Exiguobacterium sibiricum 7-3: one gene and its partner. The protein of the gene in region 2 binds, or shares a complex with, the protein of the main gene of each other region. Links are inferred from orthologs where the notes say so. Each region holds a gene or a part of one and is shown on either strand. Other genes may lie near its edges.

Region 1 (12,458 bases), on a different replicon or contig from region 2:
AAATCAATTATGTCATCAACACCCGTTTTACGATTGAAAAAGGTTATTTTGTTGAAAGTAAACGTGGTGGCGGTGGGTATATCCGCATTCAAAAGATTGTCATTTTAGATAGTCATGATCTGTTAGATGAGATCAGCCGGTGGGTTGGAAACGATTTAACAGAACAAGCTGCAGAAGATTACCTGATTCGTTTAGTAAATGAACAGCTTTTGACACGACGAGAAGCGATTTTGATTCAATCGTTGTTGCAGAAGGAAAGTCTACCAATGGCACTTGAGGATCAACGTCGGATGCGGGCTCATTTGATGCAGACCGTCTTGCAAACCATTAAACGACTGTGACACGGGAGGAATGTGTATGCGTTGTCAGCGGTGTGGTGAACGAGAAGCTGTCGTCCGTGTCAAACTCCCACAAGATCAAGAGGGAACTGAACAAGTCCTTTGTTCGGTTTGTGTAAAAGAATTGGCAAAAGCCTATCAAGAAACTGCTTGTCCTTCATGTGGGATGACACGTCACCAACTTTTACATTTACGAAAAGTTGGTTGTGCAACATGCTATTCGTTTTTTAAAGAAGAAGTAGATGGGATGATTCGTCAGTTTCAACACGGTCATACGAAACATTATGGCTCACGTCCTGAAGAAGAGTCGGTCGAGAAACGATTGGCACAACAGTTGAGTCGACTCAAAGAACAATTAAACCGTAAGATCTTATCGGAAGACTATGAAGAAGCAGAACTCATCAAGCAGCAGATTGTGAATGTGGAGGAGGATTTGCGCCATGTTTGAAGAACTATTGACGCAACCTCTTAGTCAAAAGATGGATCAGCAGGCACCTTACGATGATATCGTCGTTTCGACACGGATTCGCTTAGCGCGTAATGTGGCCCATTATCCATTTTCGACAAGAATGACAGAAAATCAGGCAAATGCGTTAATCAACGAAACAGAACGTCAATTATCCGGACTAAAAGGATTTCAATTCGGGCGAGTCGATCAAGTCGATGCCTTAACACGAACTGCTTTAGTGGAAAAACATTTGATCAGTCCTGCTCTTGCGACGCATCCCCGAACCGGACTTTTTATAAGCGAAGATGAGCAAATCAGTGTCATGGTGAATGAAGAAGACCATTTCCGTATTCAAACTCTTTTACCGGGTCTGCAGTTAGAAGAAGCATTTCGGGTGGCAAAGCAAGTCGACCGTTTAATCAGTGAACGTTTCAAGATAGCTTTTGATGATACGCTGGGGTATTTGACGACTTGTCCGAGTAACGTCGGCACAGGTTTACGGGCTTCGGTCATGTTGCATTTACCGGGACTCGTTCTGACAAATCAAATCCAAGGGTATATTAAACACCTGCGGCAGCTAGGTTTTGCGATTCGTGGGCGTTACGGCGAAGGAAGCGATGCTTCAGGCCGAATGTTTCAATTGTCGAATCAACGGACACTTGGAGCCAGTGAAGATATGCTGATTACGGATTATCAATTTGCAGTTGAAGCATTAATTGAAGCAGAACAGGCTGCAAGAAAAGGATTATTGGAGACGTATCAAGAAGAACTAGAAGACCGGCTCTACCGGTCATCCGGAATTTTACGATCGGCCCGATTAATTACGGCACGGGAAGCAACAGAACGTTTATCAGATGTCCGGTTAGCCGATAGCCTAGGTTTGGCAGTCGAACTTCCGCCAAACTTATTCCATCATTTGCTTGTATCGCTACAAACAGGTTTTCTACAAAAGCATTTCGGGAAACAATTAACATCAAGAGAACGGGACATCGAACGAGCGAGCACCATTCGTCAGATGTTAACCGAACAGACAAACAGGGATCACACACAAGGAGGTTTTGCGTAATGATGTTTGGACGATTCACAGAACGTGCTCAACGCGTACTCGCACTTGCACAAGAAGAAGCGGTACGTCTTGGTCACCATAATATCGGGACAGAACACATTTTACTCGGACTTGTACGTGAAGGAGACGGGATTGCTGCGAAAGCCTTGACAGCACTTGGACTCAGTTCAGATAAGATTCAAATGGAAGTTGAAGCTTTAATCGGTCGCGGTCAAGACGGTGCGACAACGATTCACTATACACCACGCGCGAAAAAAGTCATCGAGCTGTCGATGGATGAGGCCCGTAAACTAGGCCATTCGTACGTTGGTACAGAACACCTCCTACTTGGTTTAATCCGTGAAGGAGAAGGCGTCGCAGCACGTGTCTTAAACAACCTTGGCATCAGTCTCTCTAAAGCCCGTCAGCAAGTACTCCAATTGCTTGGCAACAGCGAAACGACAGCCAATGCGTCGCAAGCGGGCTCTGGTGTCGCGACACCGACGCTTGATGGTCTCGCACGCGACTTGACACAACAAGCACGGGAGACACGTCTTGATCCAGTCATCGGTCGTGCGAAAGAAATCCAACGTGTCATTGAAGTCTTAAGCCGTCGGACGAAAAACAATCCGGTCTTAATCGGAGAGCCGGGTGTTGGTAAAACAGCCGTCGTCGAAGGGCTTGCCCAACAAATCATCAACAATGAAGTACCGGAGACGTTACGGAATAAACGCGTCATGGTTCTCGATATGGGAACACTCGTCGCCGGAACAAAATACCGTGGTGAGTTCGAAGACCGTTTGAAAAAAGTCATGGACGAGATTCGTCAGGCTGGAAACATCATTCTCTTCATCGACGAATTGCACACATTAATTGGTGCCGGTGGAGCAGAAGGAGCAATTGATGCATCAAACATCCTCAAGCCGTCACTTGCCCGTGGTGAATTGCAATGTATCGGTGCGACAACACTGGATGAGTACCGGAAGTACATCGAAAAAGATGCGGCACTCGAACGTCGTTTCCAACCGATTCAAGTTGCTGAACCAACAACAGATGAAGCGACACAAATCTTGTTTGGTCTTCGCGACCGTTATGAAGCACACCACCGTGTGACGATTACGGATGAAGCGATTCAAGAAGCCGTAACACTTTCGGACCGTTACATCTCAGACCGTTTCCTACCGGATAAAGCAATCGACTTGGTTGATGAAGCCGCTTCAAAAGTTCGTTTACGCTCATATACAGCACCACCGAACTTAAAAGAAGTCGAAGCGAAGCTTGAAGGTATTCGTAAAGACAAAGACGAAGCCGTTCAAAGCCAGGAATTCGAAAAAGCAGCCAGTCTCCGTGATACAGAACAAAAATTGCGTGATGAATTGGAACGCTTAAAAGAAGAATGGCAGAACAAGCAAGGCAACGAAAAATTAGAAGTGACAAAAGACGATATCGCACAAGTCGTCGCCAACTGGACAGGTGTTCCGGTCACGAAGATTGCAGAAGAAGAAACCGACCGCTTATTACGTCTTGAAGAAATTCTTCATGGACGTGTCATCGGTCAAAATGAAGCCGTTAAATCGATTTCAAAAGCAATCCGTCGTGCACGCGCTGGTTTAAAAGATCCAAAACGTCCAATTGGTTCATTTATTTTCCTCGGACCAACCGGTGTCGGTAAAACGGAACTTGCCCGGGCTGTCGCGGAAGCGATGTTCGGTGACGAAGATGCCATCATCCGAATCGATATGTCCGAGTACATGGAGAAACATGCGACAAGTCGCCTTGTAGGTTCTCCTCCGGGATATGTCGGATATGAAGAAGGCGGTCAGTTAACGGAGAAAGTACGCCGGAAACCATACTCTGTTATCTTGCTTGATGAAATTGAGAAAGCACACCCTGAAGTCTTCAACATTTTGCTTCAAGTGCTAGACGACGGTCGCTTGACGGATTCAAAAGGTCGGACAGTCGACTTCCGAAATACGATCATCGTCATGACGTCAAATGTCGGAGCAAGTGCACTCAAACGCAACAAATACGTTGGCTTTGCAGTCTCGGATGATACGGATCGTGAGTACAAAGATATGAAGGGGAAAGTCATGGATGAGCTGAAAAAAGCCTTCCGTCCTGAATTCTTGAACCGGATTGACGAAACGATCGTCTTCCACTCACTTGAGAAAAAACACATCGAGGAAATCGTCAAATTAATGGCAAAAACACTTGAAAAACGTCTGGCGGAACAACAAGTGCATTTCGAGTTGACGCCGGCCGCGCTCTCGAAAATCGCGGATATCGGATATGATCCGGAATACGGAGCCCGTCCAATCCGTCGTGCTCTTCAACGGGAAGCAGAGGATCGTTTGTCAGAAGCCTTGCTTGCTGGTGATATTCAAAAAGGTGAGCGGGTGGCACTTGATGTCGAAGATGGTGAATTTATCGTCCGCCGTCATCAAGCTGAACCAGCAACGACCGAATAATTGATCAACAGGGTCCAGCTTTCGCAAGTATGAGGCGAAAGCTGGATTTTTTTCTTGATAAAAAGAAAGGATGAATCAATTGGCTAAACTAAAGACGAAGTTTGTTTGCCAAAGTTGTGGAACGGAATCTCCGAAATGGATGGGCCGTTGCTCCGGCTGTGGGGAATGGAACACGATGGTCGAAGAAGTCATAGAAGAGAAAAAGGCACGGCGGGGTTCTGCCTTCGTGCACACGACGACAAAACAATTAAAACCGGAACGGTTATCGAATATCTTGTCACAGGAAGAAAGCCGCGTCTTTACGGGTAGCGGTGAATTTGACCGGGTTCTCGGCGGTGGGATTGTACCGGGCTCGATGGTTCTTGTCGGTGGAGATCCCGGAATCGGGAAGTCGACGATTTTACTTCAGACAAGTGCACGACTCGCCGCGCGTGGAGAGAAAGTCTTGTATATTTCAGGGGAAGAATCGCTTAAACAAACAAAATTACGGGCGGAACGACTCGGCTTACCGACACAGGACCTGTTTGTCTTGAGCGAGACGGACATGAATATGATCGAACGGGTCGTCGATGAAGAAAACCCGGCCTTCCTGATTATCGACTCGATTCAGACCGTCTATATTGATGAGATTCAGTCGGCTCCAGGCAGTGTCACGCAAGTCCGGGAATGTACAGCGATGCTGATGAAAATTGCCAAGAGTCGTGGTATTGCGATCTTCATCGTCGGTCATGTGACCAAACAGGGATCGATTGCCGGACCGCGTCTGCTTGAGCATATGGTCGATGCCGTGCTGTACTTTGAAGGGGAACGCCACCATACGTTCCGGATTTTACGTGCCGTCAAAAACCGCTTTGGTTCGACGAATGAAATCGGCATTTTTGAAATGCGGGAATCAGGTCTTGAAGAAGTCTTGAATCCATCTGAGATTTTCCTGGAAGAACGGACATCCGGTGTGTCCGGTTCGACCATCGTCGCCTCAATGGAAGGAACGCGGACAGTTCTTGTGGAACTACAAGCTTTGATTTCTCCGACATCGTTCGGTAATCCACGCCGTATGGCGACCGGAATCGATCAGAATAAAGTCGCTTTGCTGATGGCTGTTTTAGAAAAACGGTCGGGCTTGTTGCTCCAGACGCAAGATGCGTATCTCAAGGCGGCAGGTGGAGTCAAACTCGATGAACCGGCGATCGATTTAGCAATTTGTGTCGCAGTCGCATCCAGTTTCCGCGATAAGCCGACGCGACCGACAGATGTCGTCATCGGAGAAGTCGGATTGACCGGAGAAGTCAGACGCGTATCACGGATCGAACAACGGGTCGCGGAAGCGGCGAAGCTTGGTTTCACCCGTGCGATCATTCCGAAAAACAATCTGGGTGGCTGGACGTATCCGCCCGGCATCACGGTAATCGGTGTTGAAAGTGTCGATGAAGCGTTACGGGAAACGATTCCGTTTTAAGCGGTTTCAACTATGGCAAAAGATGGGGAAGGTGTAACAGACCTGTAAACAGTTTCCCCATCTTAAGGCGTAGGTGATTCAAATAAATACATGTTACAATGAACTTAAAATAATAAAAGGAGGTGGGAAGATTGAAAATCGTCATCAGGATCTTTTTTGCATTACTAGGTCTTGCGCTTGGTATCTTGTTGCTTCCTCAATTATTTCAGCTGATTGAAGCGGCGACGAAGATGGCTTTCCCGGAATGGTTGATGACCACATATGTAACAGGAACGATTGGTGCACTCATATTTTTATTAATTGGATTATTCATTACGGATTCTGTGATTCGACTTCTCCGGTTTTTAGAAGAAAAGTTAGTGAAAGCACCGGTCGCCGATTTATTTTTCGGCACATTCGGCTTATTGGTTGGTCTTGTCATGGCATTTCTTGTCAGCATGCTGATTGAACTAGTCGGTATTCCATTACTCAGTAATGTGTTAACCGTGATTGTCGCAGTTTTGTTCGGTTACCTCGGATTCACGGTCGGTTACCGGAAGCGTCACGAACTGACAAAAGTCTTCTTGCGTAACAGTAACAATCAGACGGAGAAAAAAGCAGCTGAGCCTGTTATTGTGGCAAAATCGAACAGTAAAGTTCTCGATACGAGTGTCATCATCGACGGCCGGATTACCGATATCGCGAAAACCGGATTTGTGGAAGGTAAACTGATTGTTCCGCAATTCGTCATCGGTGAGTTGCAGTATATTGCGGATTCATCAGATACACTGAAGCGAAACCGCGGACGTCGTGGACTCGATGTGCTGAAGGAATTGCAATCGATTCCCGGGATGGAAGTTGAAATTTATGACGGTGATTTTGAGGATGTTCCGGAAGTTGACATCAAGTTGATTAAACTGGCAGAACTGATCAAAGGAATCGTCGTCACGAACGACTACAACTTAAATAAGGTCTGTGAAGTGCGGAACGTACCCGTCTTGAACATTAACGATTTGGCGAATGCCGTCAAACAGGTGGTGATTCCCGGTGAAGAGATGACGGTTCTTGTCATCAAAGAAGGAAAAGAGCAAAAACAGGGAATTGCGTACCTCGAGGATGGAACGATGGTCGTCGTTGAAGAGGGAAAACATTTGATTTCGAAAACGATTGGTGTTGTCGTGACAAGTGTGCTGCAGACGTCTGCAGGACGAATGATTTTCGCGAAACCCCAGGAAAAATAAACAGCGGACTGCCAAATCTATTTTGGCAGTCTTTACTTATGGGAAAAGAGGGAATTAGATGAAAGAGCACACATATCGGATTGTCATTCCGGCCGCCGGAGCAGGGAAACGGATGGGGGCCGATCGAAACAAGTTGATGCTGACGTTACGAAACCGTTCCATCATCGAATGGACACTGGATGTCTTTGAGCAGGATCCGGCTTGTCTTGAAATTATTCTTGCGATTAATCCAGCGGAGCAATCGTGGTTCGAACGTATCACGGCACAATACAAGACATCGATCCGTCTCGTCCCGGGTGGGCGGGAACGCCAGGAAAGTGTGCAGCGTGGACTAGAGGCGGTGACAGAACCGGGTATCGTCTTGATTCATGACGGAGCACGACCGTTCGTGACTGTCGAATCGATTCAGCAGGTCGTCGAAGCAGCTGAACAGACCGGAGCTGCGATTTTAGGGGTGCCGATTAAGGATACCGTCAAACGGATTGACGGCGACGTGATTGTCGAGACGGTCCCCCGCGATCAGCTGATGGCAGCCCAAACACCGCAAGCCTTTGATTTAGAGAAGATTCGAAGCATTCATGCCAAAGCGGCGACGGAATTTTTAGGTACGGATGACGCAAGTTTGATAGAATGGGACGGAGGAACGGTGACTTGGGTCACCGGACAATATGAGAACATTAAAGTGACGACACCGGACGATTTACTGTTTGGAGAAGCCATTCTAACGAAACGAGGGAAATGATGATGATTCGAATTGGACAAGGATTTGATGTACATGCCTTTGCAGAGGATCGCAAACTGATTTTAGGTGGAATCGAGATTCCGCATACGAAAGGGTTACTCGGTCATTCGGATGCTGACGTCCTGTTACATACGATTGCTGACGCGGCTCTTGGTGCGATCGCAGCGGGCGATATCGGAAAACACTTCCCCGATACGGACCCGGAATTTAAAGACGCCGACTCAGCAAAATTGTTGCAGCACGTTTATGCACTCGTCAAAGCACAAGGTTATGAACTGGGCAATTTAGACGCGACCGTCATTGCACAAGCTCCAAAGTTACGTCCATACATCGATACGATGCGGGCACGGATCGCGGAACTTCTTGACGCGGATATCGAACAAATCAACGTCAAGGCGACGACGACGGAATGGCTCGGCTTTACGGGACGTGAAGAAGGAATCGCATGTCAGGCTGTGATTTTGCTGAAACGAATCGAAGAATAAGGTATACTAGGTAAGCGAATTTTAGACTAAAGGAGTGGATCGGTAATGGCAGAAGTACGTGTACGTTATGCACCAAGTCCAACGGGACACCTTCATATTGGAAACGCACGAACAGCATTGTTTAACTACCTGTTTGCACGACATGCAGGCGGCAAGATGATTTTACGGATTGAGGATACGGATCAGAAACGAAACATCGATGGTGGTGTGGAAAGTCAGATGAAGTACCTCGAATGGCTCGGCATCGACTGGGATGAAGGTCCGGGTCGCGGTGGCGACTATGGTCCTTACTTCCAAATGGAGCGACTCGATCTGTACAAAAAATACACAGACGAGTTACTTGAAAAAGGACTGGCTTACCGCTGTTATATGACATCGGAAGAGCTCGAAGCAGAACGGGAAGCGCAAATCGCCCGTGGGGAAGCACCACGTTATTCAGGTGCACACCGCAACCTGACGCAAGAACAAGAAGAGGCGTTCGTTGCAGAAGGACGGACACCGTCGATTCGGATCCGTGTTCCGGAAAGCGTCACCTACACATGGAACGATATCGTCAAAGAAGACGTCTCGTTCGAATCAAAAGACTTCGGCGATTGGGTCATCGTTAAAAAAGACGGGATTCCGACGTACAACTTTGCTGTCGTCGTTGATGATCACTTGATGGAAATCAGCCACGTCCTGCGTGGAGACGACCATATCTCGAACACACCGAAGCAGATGATGATTTATGATGCGTTCGGTTGGGACTATCCGACATTCGGTCACATGACATTGATTGTCAACGAAGAACACAAAAAACTCTCGAAACGTGATCAGTCGATCATCCAATACATCGAGCAGTATAAAGATCTCGGTTACTTGCCGGAAGCGTTACTTAACTTCGTGACGTTACTTGGGTGGTCGCCGGTCGGTGAACAGGAAATCTTCACAAAAGAAGAGTTCATCGAAATTTTCGATGCGTCCCGTCTTTCAAAAAGTCCAGCTGTCTTTGACCAACAAAAACTGGCTTGGATTAACGGTCAATACATGAAACACCAATCGTTCGAAGAAGTATTCGAAGCAAGCCTGCCATTCCTGCAAGACGCGGGACGTGTGTCAAGCGAACCGACGGAAGAAGAACTTGTCTGGGCACAAAACCTGGTCGGATTATACCGGGAACAGATGACACATGGCGCAGAAATCGTCGAGCTTTCAGAGATGTTCTTTGAGGATGAACTGGTGTATGATGAAGAGGCAAACACTGTCTTGGCAGGAGAAACCGTTCCTGCAGTCTTGAGTGAATTCGCGAACCAGTTGCGGACACTTGAAGAATGGACACCGGAAGCCATTAAAGGGGCAATCAAAGCAACCCAAAAAGCAACCGGACAAAAAGGGAAAAATCTGTTCATGCCAATCCGTGTCGCAACGACCGGACAAACACACGGACCAGAGCTTCCGAACACGATTCAATTATTAGGAAAAGACCGCGTACTTGCGCGTCTAGACGCATAAAATAAAGCGTAGATGAGGAAAGTAGGAACGATGTCCGTTGTACAGAGACAAGCTTGAGTGGTGAGAAAGCTTGAACGGACGCGCTTTCGAAATGCCCCTCTGAGTGCTACCCGAAATCAGTGAGAGTAGGCGTAGACGTATCTCCGGCGTTAACGGACCGGAGAGGGATGATTCAGTTCATCCAAACAGAGTGGGACCGCGCTGATTGGCGTCTCTGTGCAGCGATGCACGGGGGCGCTTTTTCTTATGGAGAGGAGAACGAACATGACACGGATGCGTGAAGATATCCGCAATGTATTTAAACAGGATCCGGCAGCCCGGAGTACGATGGAAGTCGTCTTGACCTATCCGGGATTACATGCCGTCTGGATGCACCGGTTGGCTCATCGTATGTGGAAGATGAATTTGCATCTTGCCGCACGGCTGTTGTCGCAATTCAGCCGGTTCCTGACGGGAATTGAGATTCATCCCGGTGCGACAATCGGCCGGCGTCTCTTCATCGACCATGGTATGGGAGTCGTCATTGGGGAAACGGCGATTATCGGCGACGATGTCACCCTGTTCCAAGGTGTGACACTGGGGGGAACAGGGAAAGAAACGGGCAAACGGCATCCGACACTCGGAAATGGTGTCCTCGTATCAGCCGGAGCACGCGTACTCGGTGATATCACGATTGGTGATTCATCGAAGATTGGCGCAAGCTCCGTTGTTCTAAAAAATGTACCGTCAAATGCGACAGTTGTCGGAATTCCCGGACGTGTCGTGATACAAGACGGAATAAAAGTCGATGCACCGCTTGATCATCAATTACCCGATCCGGTTCGTGAATGCCAGGAACGGGTTGAACTGGAACTTGAACAATTAAAACGTGAGATTGAACGAATAAAAGGAGGACACCGCCATGATACAACTTTACAACAGCATGACCGGAAAAAAGGAACCGTTTAAACCGCTCGAAGAAGGAAAGGTCAAGATGTATGTTTGTGGACCAACCGTCTATAACTACATCCATATCGGGAATGCCCGTCCGGCCATCGTCTTTGATACGGTCCGCCGCTACTTTACGTACCGGGGCTATGACGTTAAATATGTCTCGAACTTCACGGATGTCGACGATAAAATCATCCGGACAGCGAATGAGCTCGGAGAAGATTACCATGCACTGACGAAACGATTCATCGAAGCCTATCACGCGGATACAGGTGCGTTGAATGTCCAAAAAGCGGATATTCATCCGCTCGTCACGGAAACGATGGACGATATCATCGCTTTCATCGAAGTGCTCGTCGAAAAAGGGAATGCCTATGCGTCAAGCGGAGATGTCTACTTCCGGACACGCAGCTTTAAAGATTACGGTCAGCTAAGTCAACAGTCGATTGATGAACTCCGCTCGGGTGCGCGGATCGAAGTCGGCGAGAAAAAAGAAGATCCGCTCGATTTCGTCCTATGGAAAGCAGCGAAACCGGGTGAACCGGCATGGACGAGTCCATGGGGAGAAGGCCGTCCCGGCTGGCACATCGAGTGCTCAGCGATGGCGAAAAAGTATCTCGGGGATACGATTGATATTCATGCGGGCGGACAAGACCTTAAATTCCCGCACCATGAAAATGAGATTGCTCAATCGGAAGCTTGCAACTCACAGAAGTTTGCGAACTACTGGATGCATAACGGGTTCCTTAACATCGAAAATGAAAAGATGTCAAAATCACTGGGCAACTTCTTAACGGTCCACGAAGCGATTCAAGCCGTCGATCCGATGGTCTTACGTTTCTTCATGCTGTCGGTCCAGTACCGTCATCCGATCAACTACAGTCGTGACCTGATTGATCAGGCAGCAAACGGGTTGGCACGAATCCGTGAATCGGTCGCAAACGTTGAACATCGTTTGACGATGACGGCTAATCTTGGAACAGCAACTGACAAATGGTTGAACCGGATCGAAGAAATCAAACAGCACTTCATCACATCGATGGATGATGATTTCAATACGGCGAACGCTGTGACCGATTTGTTTGATCTGTCGAAGGAAGCGAACCTCTACCTTGGAGAAGACCAGGTCGCAACAGACGTGCTGGAACGATTCTTGGCAGTGTTCCATGAACTGTCGACGGTCCTCGGTGTCACGTTGACGATTGAAAAAGGGTTGCTCGATGAAGAAGTCGAACAGTTGATTCGCGATCGTGACACAGCACGAAAAGAACGGGACTTCGCCCGGGCAGACGCGATCCGTGATCAACTGCGTGACCAAGGCATCCTGCTTGAGGATACAGCGCAAGGGATGCGGTGGAAGCGCGGATGAAGAACTACAAACAATTAAATGCCCTGGCACTCGCTTATATGGGCGATGTTGTCTACGAGATGCACGTCCGGGAACGGTTGCTTGAAAAGGGATATGTCAAACCGGGTGAGTTGCATCAGGCTGCCATCCGCTATGTCCGCGCTCAGGCGCAAGCCTTCGTCGTGACACACTGGTTAAATGAAAATACGTTAACAGAAGAAGAACAAGCCGTCGTCCGGCGTGGGAAGAACGCGAAATCCGGTTCTGTCCCGAAAAGTACGGATGTTCATACGTACCGTTATGCAACGGCGTTTGAAGCATTGCTCGGATATATCTATCTTGCAGAAGGAGGGGATCGTCTTGAAGAACTCATCGGACAAGCGTTCGAATTACTCGAAGCCGAAGCAACGGACGGAAAATAAACCGTTCCAACCGGCGCGTAAACCAAAAGATAAGTCACATGGCGAAAAAACGAGACAGAAGAAAG
Region 2 (12,174 bases):
GAACTGCGTAGCCACGGTGCTGCCCTGCGTATTCGTGAAAAGAAGACTGGTTTGGTTTTGACGTTGAAAGAACCGCAAGACGACGGGTTACTTGAAACACATGTATCTTTGTCTGAACAAGAGGCGGAAGATTTATTTCAATACGGTCTGATTCACTCAGCTGAAATGAATCAACAATTGGAAAAATTTCATCTAACAACTTCACTAGAACATTTAGGTCGTCTTGAAACAGAGCGCTTCGAAAAACAATTGGAAAGTGGATTGTTGGTGTTAGATCAAAGCACTTATTTAGGGACAACGGATTATGAACTTGAATTTGAAGTGACAGACTATGCGACCGGTAAACTTTCGTTTGAAGAATTGTTGCAAACAAACGACATTCCTGTTCGCGAAACAAAAAATAAAATCGTCCGTTTTATGGACCGTAAAGCGCTTACACGTTAATCGTGTAGAAATGTACAAGCAAAACCTTTGCTCTTTCTTTTTTTTCGTTGCTAAAATAGGGTAACGATAATAAAAGAAAAGGGGTGAACGGATGGAACACGAACAATGCAACGGCTCATATTGTTCATTGGACGAACCATCAATTCAGCAACCGACGAAACCTCTGGAAATCTATCATTTTCTAGACGTCACACAAACGGATGGTTTACGGTTGATTCCCGTTCTCAAGAAGTTAGAATTAGAATACGGTCATCTATTCCGTCTCCGGACGATTGCAACCATTCCTTGCGCACCTTCGCGATCTGCGTGTGATATGTCACCATTGCTGATTCTAAAAGCCATTGAATTGCAAGGTAAAACGTTTGGTATGCGATTCATGCGTCGTTTACGGATGTTGCATAATGTCGAAGGAAAAAGCGCTTATTCGCGTTCCTCTTTAATGCGCCTAGCAGAAGCACTAACGGAATTTGGTCTTGATTTAGCAGAATTCCATCGTGATATCGAATCAGATACCATTCAATTGATGCTCGAAAAAGAGACTGAACTGGTGACCGATTGGGACGTACGTATTCTGCCAACGCTTGCTTTTGTTGGAGATGAGGAAGCAATCAAGGCGGAAGGCCATTACGAATACTTGGTTTATGTATCGATTCTAAACGAGTTGTTAGAACAACCTTTCGAGAAGCAGGCAAAGCCTCCCCTCGAACAGTTCTTGAGACGGTATGACACAGCAACCACTTCTGAAATCGCATTTATCTATGATGCATCGGAAGCACAGATTGAGCATGAATTGAAAAAGTTAATGCTTCAACAAAAATGCGTTTCACTCACGTATTGTGACGGTAAAGTATGGCGTCACTTAAAAGACTCTGCCCATGCTTAACTCAAAGAAGCAGCTTCCACGTCAATCGCGGAAGCTGCTTCTTTGTCGTTCTTTTAAAATTGGATGGGGGAAAAGAGAATCATCAGGGGAATGTGATTCGCTTCACATGTTTAGTATAAACGAATATCCTTCTCCCCGAAAGTTCTTTGTTCATGTTTTCACAAAATTGTCATTCTCCGAGTAGTGCTTCAAATTCATCGAGTACCCGTTCGAATTGACGAAGGGCTGCTTCAACTGGAGCTTTCGTCGTCATATCGACGCCGGCCGCCTTGAGGACTTCGATTGGATAATCACTTGATCCTGCTTTGAGGAAGTTATTGATATATCGCTCGACCGCCGGCTCCCCTTCTTCTAAGATTTGCGAAGTCAGTGCTGCTGCTGCAGAAATACCTGTCGCATACTGATAGACATAGTAGTTGTAATAAAAGTGTGGAATTCGTGCCCATTCTAAACCGATTTCTTCATCTAACACGATACCCTCACCAAAATACGTTTCATTTAGGGCATAATACGTCTTAGTTAAGAATTCAGGTGTCAGAGCTTGTCCAAGACGTGCCGCTTCATGAATTTGGTGTTCGAACTCTGCAAACATCGTCTGGCGGAATAACGTTCCACGGAATGTTTCCAATTGGTTGTTCAGTAGATACAGTTTCTCGTTTTTATCTGTCACACGTTTCAATAAATAATCATTTAGGAGTGCTTCGTTTGTCGTCGACGCTACCTCAGCAACGAAGATCGAATAATCACCATAGGCATATGGTTGATTCTGACGTGTATAGTAGCTGTGTACTGAGTGACCAAACTCGTGCGCTAACGTAAACAGATTGTTGACGTTATCCTGCCAGTTCATCAAGATGAACGGCTGTGTATCGTATGCGCCTGACGAATAGGCACCACTCCGCTTACCACGTGTTTCACGGACATCAACCCAGCGTTCCGCAAGACCTTCTTCGAGAATATGTTTATATTCAGATCCTAGTGGAGCTAATCCATCTACCATCAATTGTTTGGCTTCTTCGTATGTTACCTTCATTTCGACTTCACTGACGAGCGGTGTATACATATCATACATATGCAGTTCATCGACGCCTAAAATCCGTTTACGTAAAGCAACATAACGGTGTAACAACGGAAGGTGTTCGTGAACCGCTTCAATCAATCCGTCATATACTTGTTCCGGAATCGTGTTTCCGTGTAACGCTGATTCGCGGGCAGTTTTGAACTTCCGGACCTCGGCATAGAAGTTATCTTTTTTGACCGAACCGGCTAAAGTGGAGGCTAATGTGTTCGTATACTGGCTATACGTCCCGTACATCGCTTTAAACGCTGCCTCTCGAACAGAACGGTCTTTTGACTCCATGAACGTGATAAAACGTCCGTGCGTCAGTTCTGCCTCTTCTCCGTCCTCCCCTTTGATTTTAGGGAATTTCATATCCGCATTATTCAGCATGCCAAACGTCGTTCCCGATTGTCCGAGGACTTCTCCCGCTTTTGCGAGAATCGCTTCTTCCGCTTCTGACAAGACGTGTTCCCGTTCACGGTTCAACTCGTCAAACGCGTGACGGTAAAGCGCTAAATCTGGATTCTGATCCAAGTAAGAAGCGATCGTCTCTTCTGGAACTTCTAACAGCTCAGGTGTCATGAATGCTAATGTCGCACCAATTTGCGAAGCCAGCGTCCGGGCACGGTCATTCATCGCCTGATAAAAACTATCCGCTGTATTCTCATCGTAACGCATATGTGCATATGTATAGAGCTTATGCAGCCGTCTTGAGATTTCGTCACGAAGTTGAAGTCCTTCAAATAAAGTTGCATCCGACTGTGCAAGACGCCCTTTATACTCGACAAGTAGTGGAAGCATTGCTTTCACTGACTCAAATTCTTCTTCCCATTTTTCGTTCGTTTCATAAATAGATTCTAAATTCCACGTCTCTTCGTTCTTAACGTCTTTTCGTGTTAATACTTCTGCCATTTGAATCACTCCTTTACTTCATTTATACCTGTTTCCCTTTCGACAAACAAACGAAGCGCTCCTGCTAACTTTTGATCTTCTTCCAAGCGAGTCGGTAAATCAACAGGACGGTTTTGAAAAAGTTCAGACAGGTGGTAGTGAAGAAAATTGATCATCGCCATCCATTCTTCAATCAGAACATATAAATCAGATAGCTCATATGGAATCTTCGACTGTGTCAAACATTCTATGAGGATTGAAAGGAGATCAGGAACGGAGTAATTTCCTTTTAAACGAAGGTAAACTGCTATTTGAATTTCAAAAGGATGGACAGGTACGGACAGTAACGGGGATAAGGGCAAAAAACACCAGGATGGAAGTGTAGAGACGCAAAGATTGGACTGATAAAGAGGAAAGCGTACATAACGATGCGGCAACGAAGAAAAGAAAGGACGAAGCCGATAGTGTTTTATCAGTTTCGTCCATGGTCGTTCGAGGAATTGTCGCGGTACCGGACGTGGGAAAAGAAATTGTTCCACTGACAAGGACACGCGTTGACAGATTACAAAACGTTGTGCGAACGGAAGTGGATGCATGTAGCGGATGATTTGTTCCTGCTCGACTAAATCAATATAACCATTCTTCATAAATGCCGGCTTCATCCAGCCATCGAGCTTAAGAAACCGACCGTTCGACTCATGAAACCCAATCCACCGCACTTGGTATCCACCTTGTTGATCGATCGACCATCTCCGTCGCCATTCTTCAGCGCTCATTTTCGAGCGCTGAATCTCAATCCCGATTTCTCCGGGCCATATTAAAAGATCAAATCGTCTTCGTCCCCGTACAGCCTCAATTTCAACCTTGAATCGCAGATTTTCAAAATAGGTAGCAAGTCGCTTTTTCCAAAATTGATGTTCTGACGATTCACCGGTACATGCCGTCATGTGAACAAAATGAAGCCGTTTTTTTCCTTGTCGGATCCGAAGGCGTGTTTGGCAATACGGACAGTACAGTATTTTGCCTGCTAACGATTGTAAGGTCTCAAGCTGACTGTTGATTCGATTTCCTTGCTCATCCATCGCCTCAAACATCTTACCCCCTCCTCACTAGAGCAACGGTGAAAATAACCGCGAAATTGATTCAATCAAACGTTGACTAAAACTCCTTTGAATAAATACACTGCGTTCAACCTGTGAAGAATTTGAAAAATCTTCATAAAAATCACGTGTCAATTCATGGACGGAATTTGTACCGTATAAAAAGGCATTTACTTCAAAGTTCAAATGGAAACTTCTTAAGTCCATATTCGCTGTCCCGATTGTCGCAATCGCATCATCGACTACAATGACTTTTGAGTGCATGAATCCTTTGTTGTATTCGTAAATCTTTACACCTGCTAATAATAAGTCGTCAAAATAAGAGCGACTGGCATAAAAAACAACTTTATGGTCCGGGAAACTCGGCAAGAGGATTCGGACATCAATACCAGACATGGCTGCGGTCTTCAAAGCTGTCATCAAGTCTTCGTCCGGAATTAAATAAGGAGAAGCGATATAAACCGAACTGCGGGCTTCCGTGATTAAACCAAAGTATAAAGACTTCATTGTTTCATGGGGTTCATCCGGTCCGCTCGCAATGATTTGGACGCCCCCTGTCGCCTCCTCCATGACTTCAAGCGGTTTCATGTAATACGGTGTAAACAACCTTTCTCCCGTCATATAGTACCAGTCCTGAAGGAAAATCAGTTGCAACTCCGAAACTGCTTCTCCTCTGACCAGCAGATGGGTATCTCGCCAAAATCCAAACATCTTATCTTTTCCCATATACTCGTCTCCAATATTGATTCCACCCGTGAAAGCAACTGTACCGTCAATGACAACGATTTTCCGATGATTGCGGTAATTGGATTTACTCGAGATGAAAGGCAGAACGACAGGGAAAAATGGACGCACTTCGATTCCGACCGCCTCCATTTTTTTGAAGTAGGCTTTGTCCGTTGAGAAACAGCCGACGGCATCATACAAAAAACGAACCTCTACCCCGGCTTCTGCACGCTCAATCAAAGCTTCCTGCAATTCAAGCGCAAGTCCGTCATCCCGGACGATATAGTACTCCAAATGAATATGGTGTTCTGCTTGACGGATCTCAGCTAACAACAAAGGAAATTTCTGCTGTCCATTCGTCAATACTTTCGTATGGCTATTATACGAAATCGGCAAGCGGCTGATAGAATCGATAAGTTTAACAACTTTCGTGTAACGTTCATGTTGGAACACCCGATTGTGTATCCCATGATCAAACTGGGTACGATATTTAATGTAAGACTCTTCATCGAGCATTGCTTTCAGACGAAACATTCTTTTTCGTCTATAATTTTGACCAAAGGTGAAATACACGAAAACACCGACGACCGGGAGTGCCATCATGACGAGCGCCCAGACAAGCGTTCGCTCAGGGTTCCGGTTCTCAAGCAAGATGATGACGAATACACTCAGTACGACGAGAATGATGACGAGGGAGAGCCATCCTACCATGTACACACTCCAGTAATAAGAAAGAAACCCGATCAGACTGACTGTCAATAGTAGCGTCATAAGTAATTGGACACGCCGCAACATGGTATCCCCTCCTGTAATTTGTTATGAATGACACACTTTTATGTAGAAGGGACGATTCAAAATGAAAACGTATCTAGTGACTGGTGCAACAAGTGGAATTGGTGAAGCTACCGCCTTACAATTAGCAAAAGAAGGACATACCGTCCTCGCGCTTGGACGAAATGAGGAGCGTGGTAAAGACTTGGAAAGTCGCGGTGAAGGACGAATCCACTTCTTTGCGGTCGACTTGTCTGCGCCTTCAGATATTGATCGGTTTTTCGAAGACACAAAAGAACGATTCCCAACACTTGATGGCATCTTTAACAATGCCGGAACCTTTGGAAAGCCGGTTGCACCAGAGCGTGTGACTGAACAACAAGCCGAAGTCTTTCAAGTCAATTATCATGCACCGGAACAGATCATTCAACATGCTGTCAAACGGCTGAGCCGGGGTGCTTCCATCGTCAATAATAGTGCGATCGTCGGTCATATCAAATTCCCTGCCATGCTCTTGCCGTATGCATCTTCCAAAAGTGCTCTTCTTACGCTTACGAAAACATATGCCGCTCGGTTTCACGGAAAATATCGTTTTAATGCTATTTGTCCCGGTCCTGTCGATACGAAGTTGAGTCATTCTTTATATGGCGGAAAAGATAAGTTTGATTTAGCGATGAAACATCATTTACGTGGTGAAGCAGCTCAACCGTCTGAAATTGCAGAAGTCGTCTGCTTTTTATTATCCGATAAAGCGAGCTACATCAACGGACAAACATTGGTCGTCGATGGCGGGTACACCCTCACTTGATTCTTCTACACAACAAAGGACTGCTTCCAAACAAATTGGAGCAGTCCTTTTCGGTTATATCGTTCGATACATCAGTTAATTCGGAAACTGTTTCCGGATAAACGTAAAGACGTTGTCAGGCACGATTATTTTTCCGTACTCAGCTACAGGATGAATCGTCTGTTCACTAAAGTTCAAGTACTCTGCAATCAGGCTCATCACATTTTCCTGCTCTTCCACTTCAGTCTCATCTTTGAAATGAAGATGCAACAGGTAGAGTCCATCTTTTTGATAAAGCGCGGTCTTTACTTCTTCGAAGATCGGTGCTTCTGCATATTGGCTAAGGGCAATGATATGCTCGAAATCTATTGTTTCAAATAAGACATCTTGACTGAGTTCCGTTTCTTTTTCTTCCGCATCAGACATCGCGGAACGAAGTAACGAATCCAACTCATCTTCGTCAACTTGCTCTCCGTCAATCGTTGTTTTAGCGATTGTAACGGTGACTTCTAAACCTTTTTCAAATGCCTGTACTTGTATCCATAGTGGACCTTCGAAGGAGATGGACTCTTTTTCATTCGCTTCATCCATCATCTGCCAGAATAGCTGTTCTCCACGCTCACGGTTGTACCAAATCTCGTCTCGGGCGAAGCCGCGGCGTTCGATGTCCGTGTACGTAATGAAGAACTTGACGGTGTTGTCATTGACGCGTTCGATTTTCAATATGTCCACTCCTTTCCTCTCGCTCTTATCTAGTATACGAACGAGCACTTCACATAGATTCAAAAGAATCATTAAACATATAAGGTATATTCCTTTGTTATCTCTATTTTAACCTTTTTAGGCGGTAACAAAAAGCACACTGCTCAGAAAGCAGCGTGCTCGGTGTATATTATTCGTTGACAAGGCGCTGTGCTTCTAATAATTGGAAAGTACGAACTTTACGTGGTAAAAATCGGCGGATTTCATCTTCATTGTATCCAACTTGTAGACGCTTTTCATCAATCAAAATCGGACGGCGCAACAATCCTGGATATTCTTGAATTAAATCATACAAGTGTTGTAATGATAGATTTTCAACCGATACATCTAATTTTGAAAAGACTTTTGAACGGGTCGAAATGATTTCATCCGTTCCGTCTTCTGTCATACGAAGGATCTGTTTAATTTCATCAAGCGATAATGGTTCTGAGAAAATATTGCGTTCCACAAATGGGATTTCATGTTCTTCAAGCCATGCGCGCGCTTTACGACAAGAAGTACAGCTTGGTGAAGTATAGAGTGTTACCATTGAAAAACATCCTCCCCCTGATTTCACATCATTTCTCCTGCGTAAATGTATTACACAGCAGCTGATGATTCTATTACTTGATAGTTTACATTGATTTCAACTGAAATAAAACCCAATATGTTTTGAGATGAAAGAACTTTTCGTAAAAAAACTTGCCAGAGCCACCAGGTGGCTTCAGCAAGCTGGTGTGTGATCAAAGGGTTGAGAAATCGTCTCTTTTGCTTTCGGGAGTTTAATCTCTTTTAATTTTTTTTCGAAAATGTCCCGCAAAAGGCGTTTTTTCAACTTTTTCTTCTTATCACGTTCTTTCATACTCCGACACCTCACTCGGTCCGAAAAAAGAACAGTTAACCAACGAAAGCTAAATTATCATCTTCTATATTACTTAGTATACCACGTTTACCAGATTTCTATTCCTACTTCAGACAATTAATTATGTGAGATTGTCGATTCGACTTCAGGAAATAGTTGCAATTGTCTTCAACTTCACGTAAAGTGTATAGAAATACTTACTCGTGAAAGGAGTTATTTTCTTATGGCAGTTACTCTCGTTACAATCATTGAGCATCCGATTGCTCAAAAATATCTAGAACGATCCGGCTTGAATCATGCCATTTCTGTAGCGGAACAGGCTTTGACACTCGCCACGCAACGTGGCCTTGATGCAGATACGGCGACGAAAGCTGCCTTGCTTCATGATATAGGTCATTACGAATGGTATACGGACGGCACCTGGAATTATGATCTCTACCGTCAGAATGATATCCATGCGATTAAAGGGGCAGAACGGGCACATAAACTGTTGATTCGTCTTGGCGAAGAGCCAGAGCGTGCAAAAGAAATCGCCTTAGCGGTTCTTCTGCATACAGATTCTTATTTACCGCCTGGTACGATCAACCGTACTCCGTTGCAACAATTGGTGCACGATGCAGATACGCTCGAAGAACAACCGGGTGGTCTTCATCATTATGAGAAGATTCCATTCGAAGAAGCCATCAAGCGTCTGCATGCTCTTGATTCGGTTGTCCACCGCTTCAACAACCTTCCTCGTATTGCTTCCGAAAATTAAAAAAAGGCATTCCCGAATTGATTCAGGAATGCCTTTTAGTTTGGTTTGATTAGACAAGTTGTGCTTGATATGCTTCGAGTTCTGCATCTGTCATTGAGACGTAATGACCCGGCTCGATTTCGCGTAATGGCGGGATACTCGAATCTTCATTCGATTTCCCAACCGCTCCGCCTGTCGGCCGATCATAAATGATCCGCTTACGTGTCCGCTCATGCTCCGGGTCCGGAAGTGGAATCGCTGATAACAAGGATTTCGTATAAGCATGGACCGGATTTTCATAAAGACGATCCGCGTCACATAATTCTACGAGGTGACCTTGATACATGACTCCGATACGATCTGAGATATATTTGACCATTGATAGATCGTGGGCAATGAACAGATATGTCAGACTGCGATCACGTTGCAACTTCTTCATCAAGTTGACAACCTGTGCTTGAATCGATACATCTAGTGCAGAGATTGGCTCATCGGCAATGATGAAGTCTGGTTCAACGGCTAACGCACGGGCAATCCCGATCCGTTGACGTTGTCCACCTGAGAATTCATGCGGATAACGGCTTGCGTGTTCTTTCGTCAAACCGACCGTTTCAAGAAGATCATACACACGGTCGTTTCGCTCGTCTTTCGACTTGGCAAGACCATGAATATCAATTCCTTCCGCGATGATATCTCCGACTGTCATCCGTGGATTTAATGATGCATATGGATCTTGGAAAATCATTTGCATCGAACGGTTGAATTTCAATTTCTCTTTACGCGATTTTTTAGCATGAACATTTTCACCTTTGAAAAGGACTTCTCCGTCCGTCGCATCGTATAAACCGATGATGGAACGCCCCGTTGTCGATTTTCCACAACCTGACTCTCCAACGAGACCAAGAACTTCCCCTTCGTAGATATCGAATGACAAACCGTCAACCGCTTTAACGACACGGCCACGACCAATATTAAAGTGCTGTTTCAAGTTTTTTACTTCAAGTAATTTACTACGATTCTCCATTACTTTAGACCGCCTTTCAGAAGCGATTTCGCGAATGTGCTATCTGGACGATATTTCAGCGCAAGATCGCGGATGGCTACTGGTGGTTCTACATATGGTGCTTGTGGATGTAATAACCAAGTTGCCGCTTCATGAGTATCTGTGATCGGGAAGAACGGAGGTTCTTTCTCGAAATCAATTTTCATTGCGTACTGATTACGTGGTGCGAATGCATCACCAACTGGTGGATGTAATAAGTTCGGTGGCGTACCAGGAATCGCCGGTAAGTCTTGCGAGCGATCATCAGACGGTCGTGGCATTGATCCAAGCAGTCCCCATGTGTAAGGATGACGTGGCTCATAGAAAATTTCATCAACCGTTCCTTTTTCAATCAACTTCCCAGCATACATAACCGCTACACGGTCTGCCATGTTCGCTACGACACCAAGATCGTGCGTGATGAAGATGATGGCTGTACCTGTTTTTTGTTGAATGTCTTTTAACAACTCAAGAATCTGCGCTTGAATCGTAACATCAAGTGCTGTCGTCGGCTCATCGGCGATCAAGACTTTAGGATTACAAGCCAGTGCAATCGCGATAACAATCCGTTGACGCATCCCACCTGAAAGTTGGTGCGGATACTGCTTCAGACGCGCTTCCGGGTTCGGAATTCCAACAAGTGTCAGTAATTCTAACGTCCGTTTTTTCGCTGCGTCGCCTGTCAATCCTTGGTGACGTTTCAAACCTTCTGCAATCTGTTTGAAGATGGTCATCGTCGGATTTAATGATGTCATCGGATCCTGGAAGATCATCGCGATATCACGACCACGGACTTTTTGCATTTCTTTATCTGAGAGTTTGACCAAGTCACGCCCGTCAAACATGATTTCACCTTTTGTGATCTCACCGGGAGGATTCGGAATCAAACGCATGATGGCTTTTGATGTAACCGACTTACCTGAACCAGATTCACCAACGATGGCAAGTGTTTCGCCTTTCTTTAAATCAAACGATACACCGCGGACGGCTTGAACCGTCCCAGCATACGTATGGAAAGCGACAGTCAGGTCGCGTACTGATAAAATAGTTTCCATTGTGGATGAACTCCTCTCTTATTTCCGTTAGCGACGCAGACGTGGGTCGAACGCATCACGTAATCCATCGGCTAGCATGTTAAAGCTGATCATGACAAGTACGAGGATTGTAGACGGGATGACGAGCAAGTAAGGGAATGTTTTTAATTCTTTGTACCCTTCATTGATCAGTGTACCCAGTGATGGTTGTGGTGGAGCAAGACCAAGACCGATGAAGCTTAAGAAAGCCTCGAAGAAGATCGCACCTGGAATCGTGAACATCAATGAAATGATGATTGTACCGAGTGTATTTGGAATCAAATGCTTGAATACTAAACGTGCGCTAGAAGCACCAAGTGTACGTGCTGCGAGAACGAATTCCTGGTTCTTAAGTTTCAGGATCTGTCCACGTACAAGTCGACTCATACCAATCCAGCCGGTGATTGTCATCGCGAGGATGATGGTTGTGATTCCCGGTTCAAGAATCAAGATGAACAAGATGATTAAAATCAAGTTCGGAATCCCTGTCAAGATTTCCGCAATCCGTTGCATGATATTATCGACGCGTCCACCGTAGTAAGCGGAAATACCGCCATACGTGACACCAACTAAAACATCAATAAGCGCTGCGACAAAACCGATGAAGAGTGAAATCCGTGTTCCTTCCCAGACGCGTGACCATAAGTCACGACCGAGATGGTCCGTACCAAACCAGAATGTATCTTTTACTTGTTTCGTTTCATAAAAATCGATCGGCTTTTCACCAAGTGTTGCCATTCCATCAAAACCAGCCCACTCAAGACCTGTGATTTTTGGTGGTAGTTTAGCTTGGGTAATTGTTTGGGTATAAGCATCTCTACCAGACAACATTGGTCCGAATAGTGATAACAGTGCAATGATGACGATGATGACGAGCGACAGGATAGCCGCTTTGTTTTTACGAAGGCGTGTCCACGCATCTTGCCAGAAGTTTAAGCTTTTCCCGGCAATTCGTTCGCCTGCTTGTTCATTAAATTCTACTGGTTGGAACAGCGATGAGTCGAACTGTTCTGCTTTTGCATTTGAATTTTGTTCTGCCATTATTTGCTACCCCCCAA

The links.
Region 1: the proteins of mecA (region 2) and clpC are in contact, whole or in part, in a solved structure (PDB 3PXG), measured with the Bacillus subtilis proteins. The link is inferred for Exiguobacterium sibiricum 7-3 from one-to-one orthologs.

The regions. Positions count from the first base shown.
Region 1 is NZ_JHZS01000004.1:306-12,763, forward strand. Bases 1,452-4,575 are described here. They hold clpC (ATP-dependent protease ATP-binding subunit ClpC), read left to right. Parts: upstream 1,452-1,851; coding sequence 1,852-4,299; downstream 4,300-4,575. Other genes in these bases: P402_RS0100015 (ATP--guanido phosphotransferase), read left to right, coding at 1,452-1,852; radA (DNA repair protein RadA), read left to right, coding at 4,379-4,575. In the rest of the region: P402_RS0100005 (CtsR family transcriptional regulator), read left to right, coding at 1-341; P402_RS0100010 (hypothetical protein), read left to right, coding at 358-786; more of P402_RS0100015, read left to right, coding at 779-1,451; more of radA, read left to right, coding at 4,576-5,755; P402_RS0100030 (PIN/TRAM domain-containing protein), read left to right, coding at 5,887-6,975; ispD (2-C-methyl-D-erythritol 4-phosphate cytidylyltransferase), read left to right, coding at 7,034-7,717; ispF (2-C-methyl-D-erythritol 2,4-cyclodiphosphate synthase), read left to right, coding at 7,720-8,202; gltX (glutamate--tRNA ligase), read left to right, coding at 8,248-9,693; cysE (serine O-acetyltransferase), read left to right, coding at 9,958-10,641; cysS (cysteine--tRNA ligase), read left to right, coding at 10,595-11,992; P402_RS0100060 (Mini-ribonuclease 3), read left to right, coding at 11,989-12,393. UniProt on the Bacillus subtilis protein: Competence gene repressor; required for cell growth at high temperature. Negative regulator of comK expression. May interact with MecA to negatively regulate comK.
Region 2 is NZ_KK211190.1:1,010,282-1,022,455, reverse strand. What follows is about bases 5,573-8,412. They hold mecA (adaptor protein MecA), read right to left. Parts: upstream 7,386-8,412; coding sequence 6,759-7,385; downstream 5,573-6,758. Other genes in these bases: P402_RS17045 (hypothetical protein), read right to left, coding at 8,128-8,265; spxA (transcriptional regulator SpxA), read right to left, coding at 7,555-7,953; P402_RS0106030 (SDR family NAD(P)-dependent oxidoreductase), read left to right, coding at 5,961-6,683; cls (cardiolipin synthase), read right to left, coding at 5,573-5,899. Also shown: P402_RS0106055 (CYTH domain-containing protein), read left to right, coding at 1-444; P402_RS0106050 (DsbA family protein), read left to right, coding at 536-1,327; pepF (oligoendopeptidase F), read right to left, coding at 1,497-3,299; P402_RS0106040 (competence protein CoiA family protein), read right to left, coding at 3,305-4,372; more of cls, read right to left, coding at 4,388-5,572; P402_RS0106010 (HD domain-containing protein), read left to right, coding at 8,489-9,022; P402_RS0106005 (ABC transporter ATP-binding protein), read right to left, coding at 9,072-10,025; P402_RS0106000 (ABC transporter ATP-binding protein), read right to left, coding at 10,025-11,098; opp3C (oligopeptide ABC transporter permease), read right to left, coding at 11,126-12,157; opp3b (oligopeptide ABC transporter permease), read right to left, coding at 12,157-12,174. UniProt on the Bacillus subtilis protein: Enables the recognition and targeting of unfolded and aggregated proteins to the ClpC protease or to other proteins involved in proteolysis. Acts negatively in the development of competence by binding ComK and recruiting it to the ClpCP protease.